DNA from 2 places in the Paenibacillus sp. N22P23 genome. Region 2 is predicted to be linked to the other one. Evidence: riboswitches for the same ligand, from Rfam matches in the RefSeq annotation. Region 2 holds a riboswitch; the other holds the start of a gene.
The links. Region 2 has a riboswitch for cobalamin ahead of AC506A_RS04650 (S-layer homology domain-containing protein). Riboswitches for the same ligand answer to the same signal wherever they lie in the genome.
Positions count from the first base shown of each region.

Region 1: another riboswitch for cobalamin. It lies ahead of AC506A_RS27705 (S-layer homology domain-containing protein); the one in region 2 lies ahead of AC506A_RS04650 (S-layer homology domain-containing protein).

Region 1 is NZ_JBXENT010000011.1:109,758-117,038, reverse strand. Features, by position in the region: gene AC506A_RS27710 (DUF4430 domain-containing protein) at 1-442, opposite strand, end outside; gene AC506A_RS27705 (S-layer homology domain-containing protein) at 455-2,104, opposite strand; cobalamin riboswitch at 2,231-2,423, opposite strand; gene AC506A_RS27700 (tetratricopeptide repeat protein) at 2,530-4,092, opposite strand; gene AC506A_RS27695 (MFS transporter) at 4,248-5,483, opposite strand; gene AC506A_RS27690 (GTP-binding protein) at 5,519-7,281, opposite strand, start outside.
Region 2 is NZ_JBXENT010000001.1:942,729-950,009, reverse strand. Features, by position in the region: gene AC506A_RS04650 (S-layer homology domain-containing protein) at 1-1,973, opposite strand, end outside; cobalamin riboswitch at 2,165-2,361, opposite strand; gene AC506A_RS04645 (GNAT family N-acetyltransferase) at 2,413-2,868, opposite strand; gene AC506A_RS04640 (NAD(P)-dependent alcohol dehydrogenase) at 2,955-3,941, opposite strand; gene AC506A_RS04635 (GNAT family N-acetyltransferase) at 3,966-4,499, opposite strand; gene AC506A_RS04630 (hypothetical protein) at 4,750-5,046, opposite strand; gene AC506A_RS04625 (hypothetical protein) at 5,156-5,743, shown strand; gene AC506A_RS04620 (hypothetical protein) at 5,895-7,281, shown strand, end outside.

The DNA.
Region 1 (7,281 bases), on a different contig from region 2:
CCTTCCCTGCATCCGGCTTGATTACAGGAGCCTTCGCGTCCATTGAAGGAGGTTTGGTTGCCCCCTTTGCCGGTGGTAATGGCTTCGTCTGGGATGACGATGAGGATGTGCTTGGCTTAGGCTTCACCGATTGTTCGGGCTTAGACGAGGCTTTCACTCCCTCACTTGAGGTAGCCGGTTCATCATCAGATTCTTCGGCGGTTTCCTTGACGATTGTGGGAGATTTCTCATCCGTTGTTGGTTCAGGCTCCGATTCAGATTCAGATGAAGGTGCTGCCGCTGGTGGAAGCACTGCTTGATCCGCCGTTTCCGTCGCTTTTTCAACGGCATTACGCTCACTCTTCGTGGCCGAAGAAGGCCCGCTGCTATAGAAAGCGATAATAAGGACGATTGCAACAATTGCCGCCGCAACAAGTTTCGTTCGGGTTTGTTTCATGTTCATCTTTACGCCTCTTTACACTAGTTTTGCCGATCGCAGCATGCGGTAGAGCATCTCCGCAATCTCGGCGCGCGTGACAAATGTAGTCGGAGCAATCGTCAGCATCTCCTGCGATAAAATGTTCTCCCTATAGCAGAAAGCAAGCGCCGTTCTTGACCACGGCGCGGTTAAGGTGTAATCACCGAATTGTGCAAGCATATCTCGAACTTCGCTGTTAACCATCGATGTATCCAACCCGCACAGCTTTGCCGCATTTGCGATCATGACAGCTGCTTCCTGCCTCGTGATGGTACGACTCGGTGAAAATGCAGCAGCAGAGGTTCCATTCACAATGCCGTACGTGTAAGCCGTACCCACTGCACCTGCATACCAGCTCGTGGCTGATACATCGTTGAAGACTTGCGCCGCATTCGGAGTAAGCCCGAGACCGAGACCCTTGGTCACAATAGCCGCGAATTCTGCCCGCGTCATCGTTCGATTCGGCGCAAAACCATTGGCACTCATTCCGCTGATGATACCTCTGGATGCAAGTGATTCGATCGCAGACTTATTCACATGTGCACGGATATCGGAAAAGGTTTTGCCAGCGTTAATAACCGGCATGGCTTTAATCGCTTTATTTTTATTCGGCAATCCCACACTCGCTTGATGACTTGTGGATAACAACGGGACGACATCGTCCATTCGATACATGCTCGACTGCCCTGCTGCCGCTCTCTGGTAATTGACGAGCCCGTATAACGCCTGCTCCGTCGACATGCCCGATACACCGCTACCGTCTGCCGTGTGCCGGAAACCTTTTCCCTTGGCATAGTAAGACAGCAAATCATCCAGAACCGTTTTACCGTTCTTGACGAATCGGCTGTCGTCGATTGGGATTCCGAGCTCACACAGTGCCATGAGCACCTGCACGGTGCTCTCTGCGTTTTTCACACCTAAGCTCGCATAGCCGCCACCACTGTCTTGAATCCGTGAAAGGGTCGCAATCGCCTTCTCTGTTGCGGTCTTTACGCCCGTTCGATTCTGATACTTGGCAAGCGCCTGCAGCGCCATGCCCGTTATGTCGGGGTCCGCTGCCGTTCCGGAAAGCGCGAAGCCCCCATCCTTCAACTGCCGCAATAGAATGTCATCGATATACATGTCTCTGGTTGCGTGTGTACGGGCAGCTTTATTGAAGGGGACCTCATAATTGCCGCTATCCAGCGCAAGAAGTGCAAAGATCGGGCCGTTAATCCCTTGCCAAACCGTTTTGTCGAAATCGCTCAAAGGCAGGAGCAGATTATAGCCGGCAACATTCGCAGGATCTGCACCGATTGCCCTTAATGCCAGAATTAGCCGAGAGTACTCGGTATATTTCTTATCGTGAAGATTACCTTTGTTCGCAAGGACAACTTGTTCGACACGGCTGTAATAAGCATCATAATAGCTTTGCGGTACACTGTAGCCGGAACGCGCAAGTCCGATAATGGCCCACTCACCGCCAACAGAGCCGAATTGTGGTTCTTTTACCGTGGTCAGCATGTATTCGGCCGTTTCCTTGACGGCACTGTCCACATCTTTGATGGATGCTGCTGATGATGCTGCGGACACACCGATGGAACCTATAATCGCAGTGCCCAGGCACAGAACGATCAAGAGGGACACTAGCTTGGCATACTTGTTCATAACTGCCTCCTTCGTGGTTTGGATAAACAAAAAAAAGCCCTTGATTCATTAAGAATCAAAGGCAGCCAGCGTCGTCAACTACAAGCAAAGACAACAAAAAAGCACCGCCTCCATCATCCGTAGAGTCTGTGAAATCAAATCAAGGCAGGTCTCCTGGCTATGCGTCAACGCTTCTCTATGCCTTCCCGGCTTATGGGCCAGTGGCAAATCCTAGATCAGCTCTTCATTTACAGTGGCGGGACCGCGCCGGATTTTCACCGAACTTCCCTATTAAGCAGCGCTTATCGACTAAGCGTGCACCTTGACTAGTTCTATTCAATTGCTATTCATACTATAGAAGAACGATGGTTTTGTCTATCCATTGCCGCTATGGCAAAAACAAAAGGGCGCCCGCAAGGAGCGCCCTTCTTCTATCCATACTTATTCTACTCTTCTGCTGTCAGCGCCTGCAGAAGTGCCAAGGCATCCTCATGCTCAGGCTCTTGAACCAGTGCCTCACGCAAGTATGCCATCGCCGCTTCCTTATCTCCCTGCTCATAGCTGCATATCGCCAGACAGAATAAGACAGTCGGAACGGACTCATCTTCATCGGTTTCAATCGATAAGCTCAAGAACGCCTTCGCGTCATCGTAGAACTCCATCTCGAATAGCAGCAAACCTGCGTCCAGCGCCAAGTCATAACGCTGCTCCATCACATAGAACGATGACCACATGATGTGTATGCCATTTTGAATATCCAGTAATTCTTCTTCGCCAGCCTCGGGCAGCAGAGCTGAAATTTGTTTCGTGCATTGGATAAAGAACTCCGCATCATACCCACCCAGCCGCCAGAAGGCCAATATTTGCTGCAGCCCCATCGTGCCAATATGCTGGTCGACCCACTCCTTCATACTGAAGAACTCATCCGGCCCAAAGCGTTCTACAAACCGCCGAAAAGCCAGCCTTGTATTGGCATAACGCATCGGTGATTCCAGCATGAGAATACAGCCGACATTAATCGCGTTATAATGATGCTCCTTCGTAAAGAGCGACAGTGCACCTCTTTGCTCCAACACATGTTGAATCGCATGATAGTTTGCATTTAGCGAGAAGCTGCCATGATGAAAGAACTCCGGCGGCTCGGCAAGGTTCCAGTGCTCCAGCCGATGGTCGCCTTTATCCGCCGTGATCAACAGAAACCCTGCCTGTGACAGCTGCTGAAGCCGATCCAATAAGGTCAGCCCGGCTACCGGAAACAGGATATAAGAATCATCTAGCTCCTGCACATACATCGTGATCAGATCATGATAGGGGTAGGTTGCTTCTTTGTATGCAGGCGCCAAGCGATTCACGTAATTCAGCTTCATATGTTTGATGGTTTCTGATGTCGTAAGCTCCTTGAGATTATCCGGAAACTCGACACTGATATCGCACTCATAGACTTCTCCATCACTAACATAAATCAACTCTTGCGGGATCACATCAAAGAAATAATTGGCGACGATCAGCAGCGGCTGCTTCAAATCACCCGGACGTATCGTAGTTTGCGCTACGGCCAAGTGCACTTCTGTATCGGCTACAGCATCAAACCTTGCAAAATCAAGCAGTCCCTCCTGAATGAACGGCTGCATGGCGGGATGATTCTGCCAAGCCACTACGTTCTTGGCTGCCAGGTCGGTCATCACATATCGGAACGGCGGCAGCTCGATACCGGCATAATCGCGCAGCTCGCACAGTTTATGCAGGGTGTGAAACGCAAGGCGCCCTGCACCCGCACCCAATTCAATAATTGTCACCGGTTCAGCAAGATCCCCCGTACCCGCCCGATCTTGAAGAAATCCGAAAATCATCTCCGCATAAGAGGTAGCCATCATCGGATTACTCGATATATATTGCGGGACTTGGTCATTGTTCCAAGCCTTCATGCCTTCTTCTTCGTAATAATTGCGCTGCAAATCCCAAATTGGTGCTTCGCTGAAGCGAAACTGCTGTCGGTTATGTTCTGCCATTCACTGTAGACCTGCTTTCTATGTCACCATTAAGGGAACGAGTATGGACGAAAGTATCTCTTAATATGTAGCACTACTTTACGAAAATAGCAAAAGGGACGCCACAATTGGCGCCCTTTGTTACAGTTATTGATCCCTACATGACGAGATGGTCATCAGGCATGCAGCTTCTCATCCTTCGGCAGGAATATGGCGAGAATGCCGAGCAGCGGCAAGTACGCGCATAGCTTCATCATATATTCAATGCTCGTCGCATCGGCGATCCAGCCCAGAACAGCCGAGCCCAAGCCGCCGATACCAAATGCAAGCCCGAAGAACAACCCTGATACGAGGCCCACTTTGCCGGGCAGCAGCTCCTGCGCAAACACGACAATGATGGAGAACGCCGATGACAGTACGAACCCCGCACAGATACACATTACGCATGTCCAAAATAAGTCGCAATACGGCAGCAGAAGCGAGAACGGCGCGGTACCGAGAATCGAGAACCAAATGATGTTTTTCCGGCCGTAGCGGTCGGCAAGCGGTCCGCCAAAGAATGTGCCTGCCGCGGCTGCCGCCAGAAACGCAAACAGAAATAACTGCGCATGCTGCACGGAAACCCCGAACGAATCCATTAAATAAAAACTATAATAGCTGCTTAAGCTGGACATATAAATATGCTTCGATACCACTAAGAAAACAAGAATAACGATGGCCCAGGTAATTTGTTTCTGCGATAATCCGATTCTCGCAGCAGCAGAACCGTTCTTAACGCTCGATGCTGCTTTCTTCTTGGCTCCTGCGGAACGTATTTGCAGTCCATAATCCCGATACCAACGTGCGACGTAGGTCTGAATCAGAATGGCTGCGATCGCCGCAATGGAGAACCATAGGACGCTGATTTGCCCGAGCGGCACGAAGATCGCAGCACTCATAATCGGTCCGAGCGCACCGCCAATATTGCCGCCAACTTGGAATATCGACTGTGCCAGCCCTCTTTGACTACCTGCAGCCATATAGGCTACTCGCGAAGATTCGGGATGAAAGATAGCCGACCCGATGCCGATCATCATAACGGCGATCACGATATACGCATACTCGGGTGCTAACGCGAGCGCTACAACGCCGACCAGCGTAAAGCACACTCCTAGTGGCAATATAAAAGGCCTTGGCCGACGGTCCGCATACATACCGACCATCGGCTGAATGACCGCGGCCGTAATGTTCATTGCGAAGGCGATAAACCCGATCTGTTTATAGCTTAAATGCAGCGAGTCGCGCAAGATTGGAAACAGCGCCGTTACAGTCGATTGCATCGTGTCATTCAGCAAGTGAACGATACTTATCGCAAATATAATCGGAAAAACGGTAGCGCCCACCGGAATCGATTTGGTTAATGCTTTTGCCACTTTGAGGTCCCTCCCCTAATCAAGTTCAAACAACCTTATAATAAATGCATCTTCGCTTCTGCCTCATCCCAAGCGACCGTATACCCGTGACCCTTCGCGCAAAATATCGACGACGAGCTGTACAGCGGGTCCGCATCCTTCCGGTAATTCTTCTGCTCAATCACCGCTTGTTCATTATGACAACGATCATAACCGCCGAAGACGAAGTGCGCAATCCCTCTGCCATGCGTAAAAGAAGCCAGCTCCGTGCTGTAGTCCATGAAAGTAGCAACAGGCACTATGCCCGTAATGACTGCGTGCGTAGTTGTCGTTATCGGCGGCTCGAACACTCCTGAGGCCCGTTGAACATCGGATAACACGCGGCCCATGTAGTCGATTTCCACTTTGATCTTATACTCGTAATAAGGCTCAAGCAGGATGTTGTCGGTTTTCTCCAGCCCTTGTCTTAGCGCACGGAACGTTGCCTCGCGAAAATCGCCGCCATGCGTGTGCTCATTATGGCCGGCGCCCGTAAGCAGCGTCACCCGAATATCAGTGAGCGGCATGCCTGTTAAGAGCCCATGGTGGTCGCGTTCGTAGAGATGCGTCTTGACTAGATTTTGATTGCCAATGCTCAGATCGTTCGCGTGACATTCATTCATGAACGTCAATCCACTGCCTCGCTCACCCGGCTCCAGGCGCAAATGCACCTCGGCATAATGCTTAAGCGGTTCGAAATGACCGTATCCGTTCACAATCGACGTGATGGTTTCTTTGTACAGAATTTCCGGGCTGCCGAAAGAGACGGCGAACTGGAATCGTTCCCTTACGAGCTGCTCCAGCACTTCAAGTTGGATGAGACCCATCACATGAATGTGGATCTCCTGCAAGCTTTCCTCCCAGATGACATTCAAGGACGGATCCTCAGCATTCAGCACCTGGAAGGCTTTGAGCACATCCTTCACATTCAAGGATTCGGCGAAAATCACCTTTGCCGTAAGAGTAGGCACCATATCGTAGACCAGTTTGTCCGAATAGAGGCCCAAGCCTTGCCCCGCCTCGGCGCTTGAAAGTCCGGTCACCGCAAACAGATCACCTGCCGAAACCTGATCAACCGCCTGCGACTTGCTCCCGTTAATCATGTGGAGCCGTGTCACTTTCTCGCATATCTGATCTTCTCCGCTCCCATAACACAGCTCATCACGCACCTTCAGCGTACCGCTCAAAGCCTTGATATAGGTCAAACGCACACCGTTATGGTCATGACGAATTTTATAGACACGCCCTCCGAAAGGGGCTTGATCGTCATAATTCACTGTAGTCAGCTGATGCAGTTGATCCATGAATTCGATAACGCCTACATCCTGCAATGCCGATCCGCTTGCACACGGGAAGAGCCTGCGCCCGCGAATCTGATCCTGCAGCGTTCGCAGCCAGAACGCATTGTCTTCCGTCCCTGCGAGAAACGTGTCTAACAACGTTTCGTCCCGCTCCGCCATGCATTCCATCACTGCTTCTCCGACTATGCCATCTGCAAATTGCCCGGTAATCATACAGGCATCCGCTGTCAGATGCATGCGAATTTCTTCGAGGACTCGGTCTACATCTGCACCGATCCGATCGGTTTTATTAATGAATAGGAACGTCGGGATACGACGATTATGAAGCAGCTGCCAGACCGTCTCGGTATGCCCCTGAATACCTTCAACTGCGCTGATGACGAGGATCGCAGCATCCATCACCTGGACCGCCCGCTCCATCTCCGGCGAGAAGTCGACATGCCCCGGCGTATCGATCAGATAATAGGTAGCTCCCTTGT
Region 2 (7,281 bases):
GAAGAGTCGGTAACTTCTACAGGTACTTGATTCTGCTGGAGAAGAGAGGTCAATGATTCCAATACGTTACCTTCATCAACCACACCTGCCGCAATTGGACCCGCAGGTCCTTCAACCAATAAGCTTGTGGGCTTCACGATTTGATAGAGCTGCCCCTTGCCGCCGACAAACATCTCATAAGCCGCTAGGGCTTGCAGCGCTTGTTCAGTCGCCATGGCATCTGTAGCAGCATTCGGATCCACAACATGCAAGAATCCGCCATCAGGCTGCATAAACGTGAACAACTTATCCAAGAGCGTAATCCCATTCTTCGTGAATGGCGCACTTGTCGGATCAATGCCATTAGTAGTAAGGGCAATAATCGCCTGCGAGACGCTCTCACTTGAATCAACGATGGTGCCAAAATAGTCGGATGGATAGCCGCCGCTATTCGCATCCTGATTACTGGACAACCATTGGACCGCTTTCTGCCCGGCAGTCTGCACATCGGTTCGATCCATGTAAGGCGCCAGCGCCGTTAATGACATTGCGGTCATATCGGGATCGCTGTCACCTGTATCTAAAGCAAAGCCTCCGTCCTCATGCTGCCTGGTTAATATGGCGGCAATGAGCTTCTCCCGATTCCATATCGCTTCATCCGGCGTTTTGTAAGCTCCCGAATCTAGAGCAATTAACGCGAAGTCCAGCCCGTTTAAGCCTTGTGCTTCCATAACTTCGCTGTTATAGATATTCTCTACGAAATTGATACCTGCGTAATCCGTTGCATCTTCATAGAGTGAGGATAAGGCGATCGTGATTCGCTCATAATCGGTCACATACGCATATTCCGGATATTGATTCATAAAAGATATGGTTTCCGGCAACTTCGTAGTCAAATAGCTGTCTGGAACTTTGCGGCCTTCACGGGCTAGAGCTACAACCTGCCATTCGGAGATACCCATCCAATTGCCGTCTCCAAGCAGCCAGTCACTTGCCCATCCATACGGCACGCGGGCACCGAAATCGTAAAGTTTCCCACCGTCTTTCTTAAACTTCTCGAAGGCCACAAGCGCTTGCAGCGCCTGCTCCGTCGCCATGCCGTTCGATTGACCCGTCGGCGTATGCGAGAATGTCCCGTCCGCCTTCCTGAATGACAACAAACGGTCGATGAGATGGATACCATTCTTGGTAAAACGAGCCTCCGTCGGATCTATACCCAGTGACGTGAGTGCAATAATGGTTTGCGAGACGCTTTCGCTATTATCCACGCCGTAGGATTTGTAGCCTCCGTTATCAAGTTGGCTGCTTGATAACCACGTGACAGAAGCGGCAATGACCGTCTGAACCGCCGCTTGATCGACATAAGGAGCCAACGCCGTGAGCGTCATACCCGTCATATCCGGATCACTGGTTGCGCCACCGAAGCTGAATCCGCCGTCCGACTTCTGCTTCTTCAGCACTTCCGCGACTAGCTTCTCTCTCGTCCACACAGCTTGATCTGGGATGGAATAATCGCCGCTGTCCAATGCGATAAGTGCAAATATCAATCCGTTCAATGCTGGAGTAGTCGGATAATTGTAGATACGCTCAACCAAATTATAACCCGCGAACTTCGTCGCATCCTGGTGAGCTGCGGTTAATCCAATCACCGTTCTCTCATAGTCCGTTATGGATGATAATGCACCTTTACCGGCAACAAGTTTCTTATAAAGTGCGGATACATAGTTGCTTGGAACAGTTTCGCCTGCCGCCGCAAGACCAGCTGCCTGCCAGTCTCCTAAACTGGATGCGCCAAGCACAGATTGAACGGTGCCATCGATCGCCGCCTCTACCTGCTCAAGCAGCGGGTCGGGAGTCACTTCCACATCTTCCGCATAAACGGTAAATGAAGGACCAATTACAGAAATAAACAATACTGCCGCAAGCATGAAAGCCAGCCAGCGCTTACCTTTCAACTTACTTGAATAATGAACTACATGAGATCGCATATCCATCCTCTTCTCCACTTCATTACTAGATTCTGCACACGGTATGCATAGCTTCGCCAATCAACAAAAAAAGCCGCCCCAAAACAGGGCGGCTCAAACAGATACTGAAATCACGCATAGCAATATAAGCAATAAAGCTCCATTACGAGATTATGCGCGTTCATGATCATTTCCAATTCCCACCCCCCGAAGAATTAAGAAACATTCGCGTAAAGGCAGGTCTCCTGGCTCATGAATCATCGCTTCTCCAGCCTTCCCGGTTCGATAAGAACCAGTGGCACCGTGTGGAGTCACTCCTCAATTACAGTGGCGGGACCGCGCCGGCTTTTAACCGGACTTCCCTTTTAAGCAAGTTTGTTAGGCAACAAACTGCACCTTTTACGGATCGTATGTATTCAATTTTCTTGTCCATCATAACGGCAATCGATAACCTTGTCTATGAAATTTATAATGTTTTCGTCATAAAAACACTGTACGGGTCTAAAATATAATCCGCGAATGGCTCACACTCTTCGAAGCCCAGACTGGCATATAGCTTCATGGCAGGCTTGAACGATTCCATCGATCCCGTCTCCAAGCTTAGCCGAGTATACCCTCGTTTCTTGGCTTCTTCGATCATATGTTCAAGAAGTCGCTTCGCAACCCCTTTTCTTAAATGCTGCATCGAGGTTCGCATCGATTTGATTTCTCCGTGTCCCGCATCCAATTCCTTGATGGCTCCGCAACCTAGTAATTCATCCTCTTCCCAAGCGCTCCAGAACGTAATATCAGGTTGTTTTAGCCCATCAAGATTAAGTGCATGCATGCTTTCCTCAGGAGATTGCTCGGCCATACTTTGAACATGTTCCTTTATTAGCGCAATGATTTGGGCTCCGGTTAGATCATCGATTCTGATTTCCATGTATCTACACTCCACTGTCTGTAGGATTTAATCAACCCATTATACTAGCCCTGCCAAGTGAAGTCGATATGCATTCTACTACAAGGCTACTTCTTACTACCGCTCACCTGGATAATCAATTTTCCCTTTGCGTTGCCTTCTCCGAGTTGCCTCAGTGCATCGGCAGTTTGGCTTAAGGGGTATATCCGATCAATTACAGGTTTGATTGTGCCAGACTTGTAGAGCTGCCTGATGAAATCTTGATCATCTCTGCTTGGTTTGTGCAATAAGAGTCTCATCGTCTTACTTCCGGTTCGTTTAACCCAGGCACCGAGAAACAGAAGCTGGATGATTCGAGCCGTTGAACCGCCAATCATGACATAAGTGCCTGTAGGCGATAAGGCTCGTTTGTAGTCAAACATGGAGCGAAAGCCTGCCACATCCAGAATCAGATCATAACATTGACCATTATGCGTAATATCCTCTTTCGTATAATCAATAACATGGTTCGCGCCTAGCGATCGTAAGAGATCCAATTTACTGCCATGGTCTACAGCCGTAACCTCAGCTCCGCATGACTTGGCAATCTGAAGCGCAAATGTCCCCACACCTCCACCAGCACCGTTAATGAGTATCTTGTGCCCTTTCTGCAGCTCGCCTTTTATTCGAAGACCTTGTAAAGCAAGAACAGCTGCTTGCGGTATGGCTGCAGCTTCCTCGAATGTCATGCCTCTGGGCTTAAGCGATAACGCAGACTCTCTGGCACATACATATTCTGCAAAACCGCCCCAGCTGCACCCCGAAATATCGCCGAACACCTCATCACCTGCACGCAGTTGCTTCACATCTTTGCCAACTGCTTCAACTCGACCTGCAATGTCCGCTCCGAGAATACGGAATCGAGGTCCACGAAGCCCACCTAGGCGGACCAGATACGGAACTCCTCTAAGCAGATCCCAATCCCACGAATTAACGGACGCCGCATGTACCTGAATAAGTACTTCATTGTCCTTAGGAGTAGGCTTTGGCACCTCCTGTAGGGATAGAACTTCTGTTTTTCCGTAGGATGTGTACACGATTGCTTTCATCATCATCAGGAGCACCTCGATCCGTGGATTCTATCGATCATACGCAAATTCATCTTCTAGAATCGAGTATTGATAAGAGTCATGCCACTTCCCTTTATGCCGCATATGTTCCCTCAAATGTCCTTCGAATTTCATTCCGATTCGCTGCATCACGGTAGCAGAACCTACGTTATCCGGGCGACACGTTGCATACATGCGATGAAGTCCATGTTCACGAAAACCGAACTGCAGTAAGGCTGCAGCCGCTTCAGTCGCATAGCCTTTACCCCAGAATGCGTGATTGAAGCAATAACCCAGTTCAGCTTGTAATGCGTTTCCAATGTGAATGCCACATCCGCCGATCAACTCCCCGTTTTCTTTAAGAACAACGGCAAATTCAAAATCCAAGCGCGGCTGTTGTTTCTGCGTTTCAATGACGCTATCGAGATAGTTCTGCGTATCTTCGATTGTGTTTGGCCCCCAGATGGTATGCGTACAAACCAATGGATCTGATGCATATGCATGAACAGCTTCCAGGTCGGAAGCAATAAATTCTCTTATCATTAACCGCTTTGTTTCCATCATGCCATGAGGCCTCCTATTTTGGGTGAAATATCCATCGATCAATTCGCAACAATCGGTATACATAATTATAGTTATGTAAACCATTTCTATCGAGTAGTGTTTGATGTATAAATATACACCCCTTGTCTCAGCAATTAGCTAGAACTACCTGCTGGACACTTACAAGTCACTCCTCTATCTATTACCTAATTTGATCATAGCAAATAAGGGGGTAGTCGGGTATACCAACTATCCCCTATTTCACATCACGTTAATCCTGTTTGACTTTCTTCCGTCTACGGAAAGAAACGCCGCCAAAACCACAGATGACTGCGATATAGAAGCCTGCGTCGTACCACCAGCCTGAATTAAGAGCTTCATAAACTCTAATATGGGGTTTAAAGATGCCAATAATGAGCGAAATCGGTGCGATCCATCCGTGCCAGATTCCCCAGAAGAAACCTGCAGGATGAGCCACATTATTCGTCCCGTCTCCAGGCACACATCCCGTTAATGAAAGAACTGTTACGAACATCATCCCTGTTAGGAGTACATATCTTGCTTTCATGTCCCTTCCACCTTCCTCAATCACGTGATCCATCGTTGAATATTCCTGTTATATCGTGGATTTTTATGCATATTTATGATCGTATGTAAATCCACAGCATCAGTACCCGATGGGAGTGTCGATCATTCTGAAATGGCTGATTCTTTCTCTACTTGCAGTTGTTATGCTAGTTGGTTGTGACACGAATGCAAACCAAACTGCTATGGTCACAGAGGAACCACAGAAGACCCTTGCTAAGAACATGACCGCACACCAGAAAGATATTTTCCAAGAAATTCTTGCACGGGTACTGCGCAATCGCAACAATCTGACACCTGAAACGCATCGACAATTCTGGGAACTGGTGGACGAGGTTGGAGCAACGGAGGAAGAATTGGCAACGATGAAGGACTTGCTGGCAGGCCCTATAGTCATTTATATGAAGTATTTCTTCGAGGATGCCTTGATTTCGTTAGAGCAAGGTAAACCGTACAAATCGGATGAACGGGAACACTATGAACAACATCTGAAATCGCTTGAAGCGATGAACGATTATCGAATTGAGGAAAACAATGCACTCATGGAACAAATCGCCTATAAACAGCCGATCCAACAAGGAAGTCAGTCAGCGGTGATGGACGAGGCGATGATTCAACAAGCATTAATCAATGTGAATCTTGCAATGGACACGATTAATCAACTGTTTACAAGGCCATAACATAGTGCGTCTCCAAGGAGAGTCCATCTGACTCTCCTTCTTTCATGAATGTGATCGAACCGCCACTGGATGATCGTTTATATAAGCAACTTTTCCCAACTAATTACGTCTAATTATTGAGATTATTTGGGTAGCATTGAGGAGTGGCTATATGAAACCACAAAGTCGTATGCTCATTATTATCACCTTCACCGCGCTTACCTTACTTACCATCCTATTCTTCTATATTCACGGGCTGAAAGATGAGAATACGCCCACGACTCAGAGCATTCCTACTGATAGGACCGAAACCGCAATCCCCTCTCCAACAACTGCTGCTTCTGCTGCAACTCAATCACCGCCTTCTGCAAACCCGGTCTGGAAGCCTCATGAAGGCGAATTTATAGCGGACTCGAAGGACGCGCATATACTCTATAAGAAAGAACAAGCCATGATTTATGTGCAAGATCTTCATCTCTACTACTCGTCAGACGGCACAACTCAGCAGACTTTATATGAATGGAAAGCTCCCCTCCCCTTAGAAGCATGGCTGAATGGAGATTACCTGCTCATAGGGGCTCAACTTACGGAGAACAGCGCTCTAGATGGGATGTCCAATGCAACCGGAGCTTGGATCGCCATACGAATAGAGCCGGCACCTGTCGTTATCGACGAAACAAGTCTCTTCTTTGGCCCGCATGAAGTATTGTCGGTCCGACTTACCGAGGAACCGAGACTTTTTCTCCTTAAAGTTCGCAATGGATCCGGGTTCTCAGAGGAGGTTTTTGATCCGTCACACGATGGCTGGGAGACAATCGATAGAGGAAGAACGGATACCACAGCAACTGAATCTTCACCCCATACTCCGAATTCGCTCGTACTAACAAACAGTCGCGTTTTTCTATTGCCGGAAGGACCAACGGTATACACGTTCCTTGATGAAGGAAGCAGCATCGTCTATTTCAAAGACCCTCACTACCTCGTGAGACGATATGTCGGATATGAGCTGCTGCAAGTTAAACGGATACCATTCTTGGAGGATTCTCCGCAGCTAATCGGATTATTTCGAAATGAAACCGGCGAGGAATTCATGTCATTCCTTAACTATGAGCTCAGCCCTCTTCCGGTGGAACCTAGGCTGTGGCAGGAAGATTGGCAAGCCTTCAACTTCCGTACCTTCACCCATGTTGCGCCAGACAAACTGGAGATTCTTCAGTATAAAGATGAAGTACCAACCGATTCCGAATCCGGAGCTGGATCAGTGTCAGAAATCACTGCCAAATACCCGCCTACATTCACGCAGTTCCCTACCCAAGGGCTCACGTGGATCGCTTCCCGCGGATCCCAAGTTGATTATGAAGACAATGGTAAGATCATCTCACTATCATGGCCTGACCTCATTCATACCGAGGAAGCAGAGTTAGCTTCGCTCGTGTCCGCTCCACTCCAGAATTTCACCATCAAGAACGAGAATCGCAAACCCTTCACAACGTTTAGTCAGCGAATTCTTGAATGGAGCTTCGAGGAAGACAACACAAATGCCGCAATACCACAGGAAC